Regions from separate parts of the Paenibacillus sp. SEL3 genome, predicted to be linked through region 1. Evidence: riboswitches for the same ligand, from Rfam matches in the RefSeq annotation. Region 1 holds a riboswitch; each other region holds the start of a gene.

Region 1 (3,239 bases):
TTTTATCATAGAACCTGGGTTGGGTGGTCTGGACGATATACCATACAATAAAACGGTTTTTTTCCATCGGGAGTCTGGCGTTCATAGGTATCTGTAAGCTCAAATCCAGCCGCCTTGTAGGCCCGAATAGCACGCCCATTCCAAGTGAGCACCTCTAGATCAATTTCATTCTTCGGGTTGCGTCGTTGGGCTTCCTCTGCAATGGCACGGACAAAATCTGATCCTTTGCCATGTCCGCATCTTTCAGGATGCATGCCAAGACCTAGCCGGGTCACACCGATCATAGGAAAATATTGAGCAAATCCTGTCAGCTTGTTCTCTTCATCCAGTACGGCAACATATTGCTCTTGGCGAAGCGTGGGACTCCCAAATTCGACTTCAAGCGCCTTCATTTGTTCCCAGGGGAGCCAACCGTATATGTTATAAGGTGGATCATAGCGCCACTCACAGATTGCAGCCGCTTGATGCTCGTCCATCGGTACGATCCGATAGTTGGATATTGAGGCCGGCATGTGTTCCATCCTCCTTTTACAGGTGCTTCAATCATTAACAACAGATTGTAGACAAGTCGCAGGGGAATAGCAAGCGTGTTTATTTTATACCCAAGACGGGTATACATTCAATAAGAAGGAATTACTGCTCATATGCTCCCCCAGCGGTGACGGTAAAACCGACGATGTTCGCTAAAATTGAAACCTTTTGAGGTGTCAGTTCGTCAGTAAAGATAATCATTGCTGATGTTGTGGACATAAAAAGCCGCAATTCGATTCCGGCAGAATCAAATTGCGGCTAGAGTTAGCTTGCTGTGCGTTAGTTATTCTACGTTGTCGTCATCAGGAATATCTGAAGCTACAGAATGGTAAGCGTCTGTGCTCATAATTCTTTTTGCACCGACATAGCGGTTAGCGTAATAATTTTCGTTCAGTGAGCTAACTACTACACCACGTGAAGTCGAGGAGTGGGCAAATTTCCCTTCACCTACGAAGATACCTACATGGGAAATGCCTCTTCCTGTGGTGTTGAAGAACACCAGGTCCCCAGGCCTCATTTCATCGCGGGATACAGAAGATCCCATTTTGAATTGTGATCCAGATTGATGCGGAAGTTTAATTCCCAGTTTGTTGAATACATACATTGTGAAGCCGGAGCAATCGAATCCCTCGAGTGTAGTGCCTCCGCTTCTGTAGTTCGTTCCTTTGGCATCTTGGATGACCTGGTCCATCTTGGAGTCTGCAAATGCACTGCCGCCACCGAATGTAAAAGATGTAAAGGCAATGGCAAGACTCATAGCTGCGATCGTTAGCTTCTTCTTCAAAAAAAATATACCCCTTCCAATGCCTGCGAGGTTAGCTTAAGGATTCGGTAGAAGGTTCCCCTATGACCACTCTGTTGCGAGATCAATTCACCCAAACTGGTTCCCCCGCTTCCTAGGTGCCAGGAATTAGGCTTTACTTAAGATGTGCACCTTGGAGAGCAGTATTCACAATAACGATATTTTTGAGATAAAGGTTACAATAAAGATTACAAAGTTGTTACTATCAGTTCACTGCGATTATTGTAACAAAGTCGGCTGGCTTTGGCAAATGTTTCATTGCAAAAAGTTACAAAAAAAATCTGCTCCTAATGTCCCAGGAACAGATCTTGTTAACAGTATTCAGTTATGTGCCGTTTGCGCGGTTATGCATAAAGTTTTTTCGACAGACGGAAATGAAGTGATTAACATAAAGGAAGGGCTTAGCTTCTACTGGAGATATCGGTATGCCATAGTCTGTACTGCGAACTGATATGCCACAGCCTGACCAGACTAGTAACAAAATGATACGATTGTTGGAGAATGAGCGCGAGCATGCCAGTCCAAATCATTGCCACGGTGCCAAATAGACCGAAGACCAGCAGCACACAAGCACCGAGCAAAAGGGATATACCGACAGCTGGGAGAAGCTGGCGAAAGAAGGCGAGCAGGGACGATAGTATGGCGTGACCACCGACAGTGCCTAGTTGCATATACAGGATGCACTGCCGAATGAACCATCCGTATGCCATCCATCCCATGGCATAGGGCAACAAGTGCAGCAGGTAAGAGGGAGATTGAAGCGTACCTGCTACAATAGGGTAGAGTCTCGGTACTACCCAAAAGGCGGGAATCAGCAGCAGTCCCAACTCGATGATGTAATACAACAGCGACGACATGCCATGGCGTTTCATACCTTTGAAAAAGGACAGGCTTTGCGGCTCAGTCGCATCGGTATGCAGGCTTTGATATATTCCGGCTCTAATGAAGGGAGTGATTAGTATGCGTAGTACAGTCGCCCCTAGTAGTATCCACAAATACACATGTACTTCCCGGCTGTCCATCAGAGCAATCTGGCTCTCCATCCAAAACAAGGTCTGTCCCAGCTCGTTTTGACCCTGATCAGGATAACGGAGCAATAGCGGGATAACGGCAGACTGCACCAGTCGATAGAGAAACACCCCCCACAGTAGTCGATACAGAAATAAAATGATAACGATATAGAATCGTATGCGCACCAGCGCCCAGCCCTCTTTTATAACAGTCCGCATCTATAGACACCTCACCATGACAGACTTCCAAGCAGTGTCTCCAACAGCTTGGTTACACTTATACTCCAACGGGTTTGTTGCTTTTCGTCCAATTCGGCTTTTAGGGTATTGTTAATATGCTTGTTCTCCAGTGCAATGGTATATAGGGGATCAAGGGTTACATAGGAAACGGGAGAAGTACTTTTGATCCGAAAAGTTGTGCTTTTGCCCGCACCGTCCCAAGCCTTGAATTTCGTGGTTCCATCCTTGAAGGTAAATTGGACAGGGATCTTGGGATAATCCGCCCCTTTTTTGCTGACCGTCACGACTGCTTCATATCCATTCTCCAGCTTGTGGTTTGTGATGTGATCCACTGAAAAGTCCGCCATCTGGCCGTCATATACATACTGTTCAAAATAGTGGCTCCATGAGCGTCCGGTGACTCTCTCCACGATACGTTGAAAATCCTGTGAGGACGGATGCTTAAATCGGTACGTCTGGACGTAGGTCCGCATAATGCGATCCATTTTTTTCATACCCACCTGACGTTCAATGCCCCGTAGTACCAGCTTGCCTCGAGAGTAGGCATTTTGCGCGTACTCAGCAGCCGAGCCGTACTTCCATGACTCACGGTTTAGCGGCTGTGGGGAGGATACCTGTCCCGATTGTAATGGCAAGTTGGGGGTAAGCCCATATTC
Region 2 (3,239 bases), 3.1 Mb from region 1:
GTCGAGAGCACCACTAGGTACCACTGCACGAAAAGGGGGGATACATATGCCGTACAGGGGAGTGTTGCCATGCTTGGCACTGTTACTAGCATTTTCAAGTTTACCCGTTCACGCGGATGCGCCTCCCAAGATCGGAACGCCCCATCCCAAGGAAGCAGCTGTTGCTTCTTCTGTACATCTGAGTACAGATCGAGCTACTCCTACATTAGCAATGTTGCGTAAAAAACATGCGGACATTTTTAAAATGTGCGGCCCACACACCCGCCAAATTGCCTTAACCTTTGATGATGTGCCCGATTCTAGGTATACGCCGCAGGTTTTGGACGTATTACACGCCAACGGCATCAAAGCCACCTTTTTCATCGTCGGTCACCGTGCGGAAAAGCATCCGGGGATTATACGTCGTATTATCCGTGAAGGCCATGCTATAGGAAATCATTCCTATACTCATCCGGATTTTAGGAAGGCTACACCAGAACGCTTTCGCAACCAGATTACAAAAACAGAACGTATTTTACAAGCCAGCGCAGGTTTTCGCCCCAAGTTGATTCGTCCACCCTACGGTGAAATTACAGAGCCTCAAATAAAGTGGGCACGTCGTCATGGCTACATGATTGTCAACTGGAATGTAGACTCTCTCGACTGGAAGGGACTAAGTAAAACACAAATTCAGCGAAATGTGATTCCAGCTACAGGGCCTGGCTCTATTATTTTAATGCACGCTGGTGGAGGTCAAAGTTCCAACTTGCAAGGCACTATCCAAGCTTTGCCGGGTCTAATTCACTCTCTAAAAGCTAAGGGCTACAAATTTGTGACAGTCCCCCGGCTACTCCACACATCGGAACGAAAATAACAGTATGTTTATAATTGAGGTCCAAGCTAAAGCAACGTAAAAAGGCTGTCTTACCAGCAGAAGTATTCTGCTCGTCAAGACAGCCTTTTTACGGATAGGACCTGATAAGAGTCCGACCTAGATATATACGGATATAGGCGTTATGTTTACATAATATATATTATGTTTAATTAAACTGTATATACGTACAATGCTATTTATCAATAACGTACAGCTTCACATTTTGAAATCCAAAGTCGTTCACAAATGATTTGTTGCCTGGAATAAAGATATCAATCCGCTTTCCTGTAATGGCGCTGCCCTGATCGCGAGCGACAGCTACAAAAGAATGATCCGGCAAACCTGGATGGGAGTAGCCTGTAACCAGTACTTTCGTGCCCATCGGAATGACGTTAGGATCTACCGCAATTGTACCTAGTTTAAGCGGATTGCCGTAGTAGTCCACTGCGCCCCATTTACCATTCTCATCGGCTGCGGCAGAATACGCTGAAGCCTTAACGTCAACTATTTTGCTATAGTTGAATGTTTTACCCCAAGCTTCAATCGTTGGCGCCTCATTCGCTGCTGCTTTCTCCGTAAGAAGCTGCGGCTTCGATTCCGAAGCTGCCTTTACACTTTTTTCGCCAGGCACCTTAATTTGCAGACCTGCATATATATTGCTGGAGGCAATGTTTGGGTTAGCCTTTGTTAGCTCGTCTACCGATACTCCATAACGTTGAGCAAGCAAAAAGAAGGTATCGCCCTCTTTGGCAGTGTGAAGCGAGGCAGCATCCGCTATTCCAGCTGTCTGTGCCAACCCTGCAATAGCTGCGGCAAGCACCGCAATTTTCATCGTTTTACCAATATGTTTTAAATGTTTCAAAGATATGTACCTCCTCTTTTATGCCTGCGAAGTTAGCTGTCGGATTCGGACTCAGGAGAAGCCCTATGCTTGTGCAATTCACCCCTAGGCATATTCCTCATCGTCTTATGACGTATCGGAATGGCTGCCGTTGTTACGTCCCCCGCACTTCCCATAGTTTGGGCCAGCATTTCAGCGCTTGTCTAACCGCATGCTGTCCCGGTAAGTTTTGGCTTACTGCATAATATCACAATTTTGTAACCTTATCCGCATGAAAATGTTGGGAACCCTGAACATCATACTACACTCGTTACAATTTTGTCATTAAGAAATCGATATTTGTTACGAAAGTATGGGGAAATGGTGACAAAATAAGAAAAGCCCTCCGTCAACGGAGAGCTTTTTTATGATTAGACCAGCACTTTCTTACAATACTTTGGCAAGAAAATCACGAGTGCGATCATGGCTTGGAGTGCCAAATACCTGGTCTGGTGCACCCTGCTCCACAATTTGACCGTTATCCATAAAGATAATTCGATCGCCTACCTCGCGGGCAAAGCCCATTTCATGCGTTACAATTACCATTGTCATACCGCCTTCGGCGAGCTTCTTCATTACATCCAGAACCTCTCCAACCATTTCAGGGTCCAATGCAGAAGTCGGCTCATCGAACAGCATTACGTGCGGCTGCATGGCCAAAGCACGCGCAATCGCAATACGTTGCTTCTGACCACCGGATAGCTGGTTCGGATAGGTATTCTTCTTATCCTCGAGCCCCACGGTACGCAGGAGTTCTAATGCAATTTTTTCCGCTTCCTTACCTGACTGTTTTCTAACCTGCGTCGGTGCAAGCGTCAGGTTCTGCAACACTGTTTTGTGTGGGAACAGATTAAAATGCTGGAACACCATCCCCATTTTTTCCCGGGTTACATTAATATTATGACCACGAGCTGTAATCGGCTCGCCCTCAAATAAAATCTCCCCATCCGTCGGCTGTTCTAACAGATTCATACAACGCAAAAACGTACTCTTCCCCGAACCGCTGGGACCGATGATAACGACAACTTCTCCTTTGGCGATATCTATATCAATGCCTTTTAAAATCTCATTCTTGCCGAACGATTTACGCAATTGTTTAACGGTGATCACTGGCTCTCAACTTCCTTTCCCATAAACCAAGCAGCTTAGACAAGCTGAATGTCATTACAAAATAAATAGCGGCTGTGATTATGAACGGACTTAATCCTTCGTAGGTAATATTCTTAATGACCTGGGCTTGATACATAATATCCACCATACCAATAGTCGAAATAATGGAGGATTCTTTAATAATTGTAATAAACTCATTACCTATAGCAGGCAAAATAGATTTAAACGCTTGTGGCAAAATGACGTGACGCATAGCTTTGCCTCGTCCCATACCCAATGAGCGTGCGGCCTCCATCTGTCCACGGTCTACTGCCTGGATACCTGCACGGAAAATTTCAGCCAGATATGCCGAGCTATTCAGAGACAATGTGATTATACCGGACTGGAGTGGAGTAA
Region 3 (3,239 bases), 110 kb from region 1:
GTAAAAAAAGGAGATGTAAACCTTGGATTTGTTCGACACTCATACTCACTTGGATGCGCCACAATTTGACGAAGATCGTGAAGAAGTTATAGCACGTGCTGTCGAATCAGGAGTAACGCGGATGATCAATATCGGATTTAATCGTGAGACCATTCCATCCACCATGAAATTGGCCGAGACGTATGATTTTATTTATGCGGCAGTTGGATGGCACCCGCAGGATGCGATTGCAATGCAAGAGGGCGATTTAGAATGGATTGCATCGTTATGCAGTCATAAGAAGGTCGTAGCCATCGGAGAGATCGGTCTGGATTATTATTGGGATACATCACCGAAGGATGTTCAGCATCGGGTGTTTCGAAATCAAATTGGTCTGGCTCGTGAGCTCAAAATGCCCATTGTTATTCATAACCGGGATGCCCATGAAGATATTGTTAAGATTTTGCGTGAGGAAAAAGCGAGTGAGATTGGCGGAGTCATGCACTCCTTTTCTGGGAGCTGGGAGACAGCCCAAATGGTGCTGGATATGGGATTTCACCTTTCCTTCGGTGGTCCTATTACGTTTAAAAATGCCAAGCAGCCAAAAGAGGTGCTGGCACAGGTGCCACTGGACCGTCTGCTCATTGAAACGGACGCGCCCTACCTGACGCCGCATCCGTTTCGCGGGAAGCGAAATGAGTCTGCGCATGTGAGACTGGTAGCAGAGGCTGCAGCCCAAATTAAGGGGATTACAGTGGAGGAATTAGTGTCAATAACGACCCAAAATGCCTTGGAACGATTTGACATTCAATAAAAAAGCGAAGAAATCGATCAAAATAAAGAGATAGACGAAGCTAATCATGAATTTGTTGCAGGAAACTCGAGAATATTACAATATTTTAACCGAATATTTTGAAAAATGTACTTGAAACCTGCTTTACAACATGCATAGAAACAGGATATCATCTTTTCAGTGAATTGTTGTTTGAATGTAAACATCAACAAGTCATTTCATGAACCAGTCTCGCTGAGTCCCTTTTACAGGGAACGGGGGAACCGATATGGCTTACAGTACGTCCGGCGTATGTGCAAGAAGGGAACGTCCCTTTCGCCAGCCGGCTCGACCTAATTTCTTTTCCCGGATGGGATTGAACAGGTGGAGGAGCCGTATTTCGATTTCTTTCTGGGTCTTCGGGGTGAATGTGAAGGCGACCGCCATGAGCGGTTGACCCAAGCTAGGGCGACTCTCTACGTCCGAACCCGACAGCTAACCCCGTAAGCGTAACAAGAGAGAAGCCATCTCGTGCATGAGTTTTCCCGCATATTCACACATGCCGGAAGCCACGAAAGAGCTCTCTAGTCTCTTTCTTTGGCTTTTTTTGTTGTGAATAAAAGAAAATCTGTCATCATACTGTGGTTAAACAGGGGAGGACAGCATGCCGCGAAGACGGGTACATGGTGCAGGACAGTCGCAGTTTGGGCTTGTCTTGTAGAAAATCTGTTATAGTCACGTCAAATCTCAACTATGTCTTACTCCAGACGGCGGGCTATGTAAGGAGGACGGAGGAAATGGGCATTTTCCAAAAAGAGGAGACCCATGAGTCACGCTCATCCAGCATGTCTTACGTATTGCGTTGGAAGCAAGAGAATGTGCGCCAGGCTGCTTTGGTTGCTATTTTTCTAATCGCGCTAACGATTATGATTTCAATTCTGATGTACACGCAATCTAAAAAACAAGTCTTTTTTGTCATTGATGGCAAGGCATCTGCGGTAGAAACCCGGGAATCCAAGCTTCAAGATTTGCTGAGCGAGCATTCCATTTCACTTCAGCCGCATGATACAATTTCTATGCCGCTAAATGGAGCAGTACAGGATGGGGACCGCATAGTCATTAAACGTGCCAATCAAGTTAAAGTATCTTCAGGCAATGAGACGAAAAAGCTGTACACAACAGAAAATACAGTAGAAGGTGCCATTCGTACCTCGGGCTATAAATTATCGTCAACGGATAAAGTTTATCCTGCGTTGGATGCCTCTGTTTCGTCTAACATGGACATAAAAATCGTCCGTGTGAAGAAACAGCAGGTCGAACAGAAAAAACAGGTGCCTTATCAGGTCATCAAAACGGCCGATCCAAGTCTTTATAAAGGCGATAATCGGGTCATTCAAAGCGGCAAATCGGGTGTGGTAGTCCAGCACGTTCAAAAGGTATATCATGATGGAAAGTTGGTATCCAAACAGCTGGTTAACAAGGAAGTTGCACAGAACCGTGTGGATAAGGTTATTGCGGTAGGAACGAAGAAAAAGCCGGTCGTTCTTGCTGCTTCCGTCGGTCCCAATGATGCGGTTAAGACAACAACGGTTAGTTCGGGCAGTGCTGTCCGTAAAGCAGGCGTCAATTTTAAATATAGCAAAGTTTTACAAAATGTCTCCATGACGGCGTATTCCTCACAGGAGCCAGGTATCGGTACACGTACTGCATCCGGCACGCGCGTGACGGAAGGTCGTACCATCGCTGTCGATCCGAGTATAATTCCAATCGGCTGGTGGGTGTATATCGAAGGGGTGGGCTTCCGCCGTGCGGAGGATACCGGTGGCGCGATTAAAGGCCACAAAATCGATGTGTATTATGAGAGTTTGAGCCGAGCCAACCAATTTGGTCGTAAGCACGGTAAAACCGTATATGTTATCGGACCGGTAAAGCCTGAAATCAACTAAAACAGGTTGTGTATGTTGAGGGCAATGCGATAGTATTAACAACATAGTTATGCCATGCTAAGAAGAGGATATCCTCTTCTTATTTTGTTTTCAAAAGCAGGGAAAGATAAATATAGCTTGCTGTGTAGCAGTGGAGGGAAATGCAAATGATCAAGGAAGTGATCGTGGTAGAGGGCCGGGATGATACGGTGGCCATTCGCCGCGCTGTTGAAGCGGATACGATAGAAACTGGCGGCTCAGCCATTAATAAAATGACGCTGCGTAAAATTGCATTGGCGCAGGAGCGGCGGGGGGTCATCATTTTAACCGATCCCGATCATGCAGGGGAGCGCATCCGTAAGATTATTGCTTCCAAGGTACCCGGCTGCAAGCAGGCCTTTATACCCGAGGCAGAAGCGACGCGCAAAGGAGATATTGGTGTGGAGAATGCCTCACCGGAAGCGATCAGACACGCTCTCGCACGGGTTCATACGACAGTAGAAGGCGCCGACCCGCTGATTGAGTGGGCGGACCTGATTGATGCTGGACTTATCACCCACCCC
Region 4 (3,239 bases), 1.3 Mb from region 1:
TTACCTGTCTTCTCAGACACATACGTAATGGATAGAAAAATTAGAAACAATACCATCATGGAGCTAAAAATAATCCAGCCCTGCTTACGATTACGGGCAAACAATCCAAAGGTATACGGCAACGAAGCCGGCATTACCCACATTGCCAAAATTTCCAGCACGTTCGTCCAAGGACTTGGATTCTCAAAAGGATGCGCAGAGTTAGCTCCCGCATAACCGCCTCCGTTCGTCCCCAAATGCTTGATGGACTCCAGAGAAGCAATAGGTCCCATAGAAATTTGCTGTTGTGTTCCGCTAAGCGTCGTAAGATCCGCCGTAGGCTGTAGCGTCTGTGGTATCTTCAATCCCACCAGCACCAGCGTAAGCACAAAGGCCAGCGGCAGGAAAATCCTTATAATAGCTTTAATAAAATCTTGAAAGAAATTGCCCATCCCTTCACCGCGCCGCGTCAATCCTCTCATAAAAGCCGCAGCAACCGAAAAACCGGAAGCAGCCGAAGTGAACATCATCATCGTGACGAACGCCATCTGTGTCAGATACGTAAGCCCGCTTTCTCCGCTATAATGTTGGAGATTCGTATTCGTCATAAAGCTGATTACCGTATTAAAAGCTAGTGATGCTTCCATATTACTGTTTCCAGCCGGATTACCGGGAAGCATTCCCTGTAAACGCAACAGCAAGTAGCTGATTGCCACAAGCACGACGTTCGTAGCAATGAAACTCATAACATACGTAGTCCAACGCATGCTCTCCACTTTCTTCAAGCCTACTACCTTATAAATCAGCTTTTCTGTTCTGCCAAAAATCCGATCCGTCCGATTCGGTTCATTCGAGAATACATGATACATATATGTACCCATTGGCTTTACCAAGAGCAGCAATATAACGATCACAATTCCAATTTGAAGCAGCTCCATCCTCTATTCCTCCTTCAAAATGCTCCTGCGTTTGGAACAACAGACCCGATTAGACCATCTATGAAGTGCACACGTTTGCGAAAACCTGCTACCAATGATGCTTTAATGCTCAGATCTGTTGTTCTTCGCCCGCTCTATCCCTACAAGTGACTAGAACTTTTCAGGGTTCAGGAGTGCGTAGATTAAATACATAAACACAATAGCCGTAAGCCCGAGTATAACGATCATCCTCTTCGTCCTCCTTTAGAGGTCTGCGCATCACACCAGCGTACAAACAGCAGTATCACTCCATAACTCACAGCCATGACGAGCAGCATGTATATATCCATCATGTTTATACCCTCCGTATCGATCCTCAGATCGCCATTCTTATTCCATCATAAAATCATAAAACAACTATGTCATAAGTGCTTATCCGTTCAGCAGAAAACCCACCTCTCCGTTCAATGTGTAGATCACATGGTCCGCTCCCAATCCCCGATAAATTCCTTGTGGATTACAGCCGTGTGTAATAACATAGATCGATTCCGATGTTAGTGGTCGACATATTTGCAGGAAACGGCAAGTCAGATTCAAGCTGTTCTCGAACAAATACACACTACCAATTTCTTTTTTTGGAAAATTCCATTTTCCCGCTTGCATGGTATTGATGCGGACAATGTGCTCCACACCCATTTTTTTGAGCTGTCGTTCCTCCTGGGCGCTATTCGTGAGAACTGCAAACGCCAATTTTTTGAAAATAAGCAATTTCACAAAACTTCTGCCCGCTTCATTCGGTGCAGTGACAATAATTAACCGACCTTCCATCAGTAGCTCCTCTCCCGGTATAAAAAGACAACAAAAAGAAGCCGAAGGAAAAAGGCTTTCCTCCGGCTTCTGACATATCCATGATAAAATAAACCATGGCTGCACACGGCGGTTTGTTGCCTCTCCCTGTACGCTTACGAGGTTAGCTGTCGGATTCGGACGTGAGAGTCGCCCTATTTCTGGCACTTGACCGGAAAATTCACCCCATGAGACACACGGCTTCCAAAGCCGTACAGTCTCGATTGGTTCCCCCGCTTTTGCAACTGCAAAATTCAGCGCTATAGACATTTCGTTGTTGCTTCATTCAAGTTAATTTGAAATTACGTCTTGAATCATACACCCGCGCATGGAAGACTGTAAAGCTCAACTGCAGGGTTATAAATCGGGCTTTAGAGCATAGAAGATTAATAATAACGCTTACAATGCAACTATGCTTCTCACATCTCCTTTAATCTCTGTTTTTCATCCCTTTTTGAAAATGACAAGCATGTCAATATTGGCGTAGGGTAAAGCGTTATTGGCCTTTTTTTGTAAAAAGAGAAGAAAATACGCTATATGTACCAGCTAAACACCGATTGAACCCGCTTTTATAAGAAGAAACACCTTAATTCGCTCCATTTGCGGTGCGATTTACTGTTTTGAGCAAAATACGATTTTACAGCGCCTGAAGGCTTTATACAGCTTTTCCAGGCTTGCAACCCTTCTTTAAATTGTCTAAAATTTAATTGCTGAATATTGAATGAGGAGAGATGCTATGACCGTTTATGAATATGATGCGCAAACCCTGCAAGGGAAACAAATTCCGTTATCCACATTTGAAGGGAACGTTCTTCTTATCGTGAACACTGCCAGCAAATGTGGGTTAACCCCCCAATACAAAGCGCTACAAGAGCTATATGACCAGTATCATGAACAGGGGCTCGAAATTTTGGGATTTCCCAGCAACCAGTTTGCCAAACAAGAGCCAGGTTCCAATGAGGAGATCTCCGAGTTTTGCCAGATCAATTATGGTGTCACCTTTCCGATGTTCGCCAAGACAGATGTCAATGGCGATCAAGCACACCCCTTATTTCGCTACCTGACCCAAACAGCTCCGGGGGTATTAGGGTCCAAAGCGATCAAATGGAATTTCACTAAATTCTTAATTACAAGAGAAGGTAACGTATTTAAGCGCTATGCACCGCAAACCACGCCAGATAAGCTGGCGGGAGATATAGAGAAGCTTTTGCAGCAAAACTGATATTCTTCATTATCACAGTTAATAAACGACCTGTTGCAACCGTGGCTTCCGTGGCTAAAGAATATAACGAAAAATGCTTAATAAAAAAAAGCATCCTTTCACGTAAACCGTGTCAGGATGCTTTTTTAACTAGATCTTGCATATAATGCGGTCGAGAGGACTCGAACCTCCACGGGCGTACGCCCACTACCCCCTCAAGATAGCGTGTCTGCCATTCCACCACGACCGCAAATCATAATGTATTGAGGCAACAGATTTATTATACTCTCTCATCA

What was found. Region 1 has a riboswitch for cyclic di-AMP ahead of ACYCS5_RS15305 (C40 family peptidase). Riboswitches for the same ligand answer to the same signal wherever they lie in the genome.
Region 2: it holds a riboswitch for cyclic di-AMP, as region 1 does, so the genes downstream of both, ACYCS5_RS28910 (3D domain-containing protein) here and ACYCS5_RS15305 (C40 family peptidase) in region 1, are expected to answer to the same signal.
Region 3: it holds a riboswitch for cyclic di-AMP, as region 1 does, so the genes downstream of both, ACYCS5_RS14910 (G5 domain-containing protein) here and ACYCS5_RS15305 (C40 family peptidase) in region 1, are expected to answer to the same signal.
Region 4: it holds a riboswitch for cyclic di-AMP, as region 1 does, so the genes downstream of both, ACYCS5_RS21505 (hypothetical protein) here and ACYCS5_RS15305 (C40 family peptidase) in region 1, are expected to answer to the same signal.

The regions. Positions count from the first base shown of each region.
Region 1 is NZ_CM137725.1:3,321,684-3,324,922, forward strand. Features, by position in the region: gene ACYCS5_RS15300 (GNAT family N-acetyltransferase) at 6-512, opposite strand; gene ACYCS5_RS15305 (C40 family peptidase) at 815-1,315, opposite strand; cyclic di-AMP (ydaO/yuaA leader) riboswitch at 1,321-1,458, opposite strand; gene ACYCS5_RS15310 (hypothetical protein) at 1,735-2,562, opposite strand; gene ACYCS5_RS15315 (M1 family metallopeptidase) at 2,574-3,239, opposite strand, start outside.
Region 2 is NZ_CM137725.1:6,424,905-6,428,143, forward strand. Features, by position in the region: gene ACYCS5_RS28905 (polysaccharide deacetylase family protein) at 47-853, shown strand; gene ACYCS5_RS28910 (3D domain-containing protein) at 1,047-1,715, opposite strand; cyclic di-AMP (ydaO/yuaA leader) riboswitch at 1,722-1,890, opposite strand; gene ACYCS5_RS28915 (amino acid ABC transporter ATP-binding protein) at 2,121-2,843, opposite strand; gene ACYCS5_RS28920 (ABC transporter substrate-binding protein/permease) at 2,830-3,239, opposite strand, start outside.
Region 3 is NZ_CM137725.1:3,215,943-3,219,181, forward strand. Features, by position in the region: gene ACYCS5_RS14905 (TatD family hydrolase) at 23-793, shown strand; cyclic di-AMP (ydaO/yuaA leader) riboswitch at 995-1,277, shown strand; gene ACYCS5_RS14910 (G5 domain-containing protein) at 1,549-2,697, shown strand; gene rnmV (ribonuclease M5) at 2,844-3,239, shown strand, end outside.
Region 4 is NZ_CM137725.1:4,665,730-4,668,968, reverse strand. Features, by position in the region: gene kdpA (potassium-transporting ATPase subunit KdpA) at 1-917, opposite strand, end outside; gene ACYCS5_RS21505 (hypothetical protein) at 1,329-1,724, opposite strand; cyclic di-AMP (ydaO/yuaA leader) riboswitch at 1,840-2,012, opposite strand; gene ACYCS5_RS21500 (glutathione peroxidase) at 2,479-2,964, shown strand; tRNA gene ACYCS5_RS21495 (tRNA-Leu) at 3,111-3,193, opposite strand.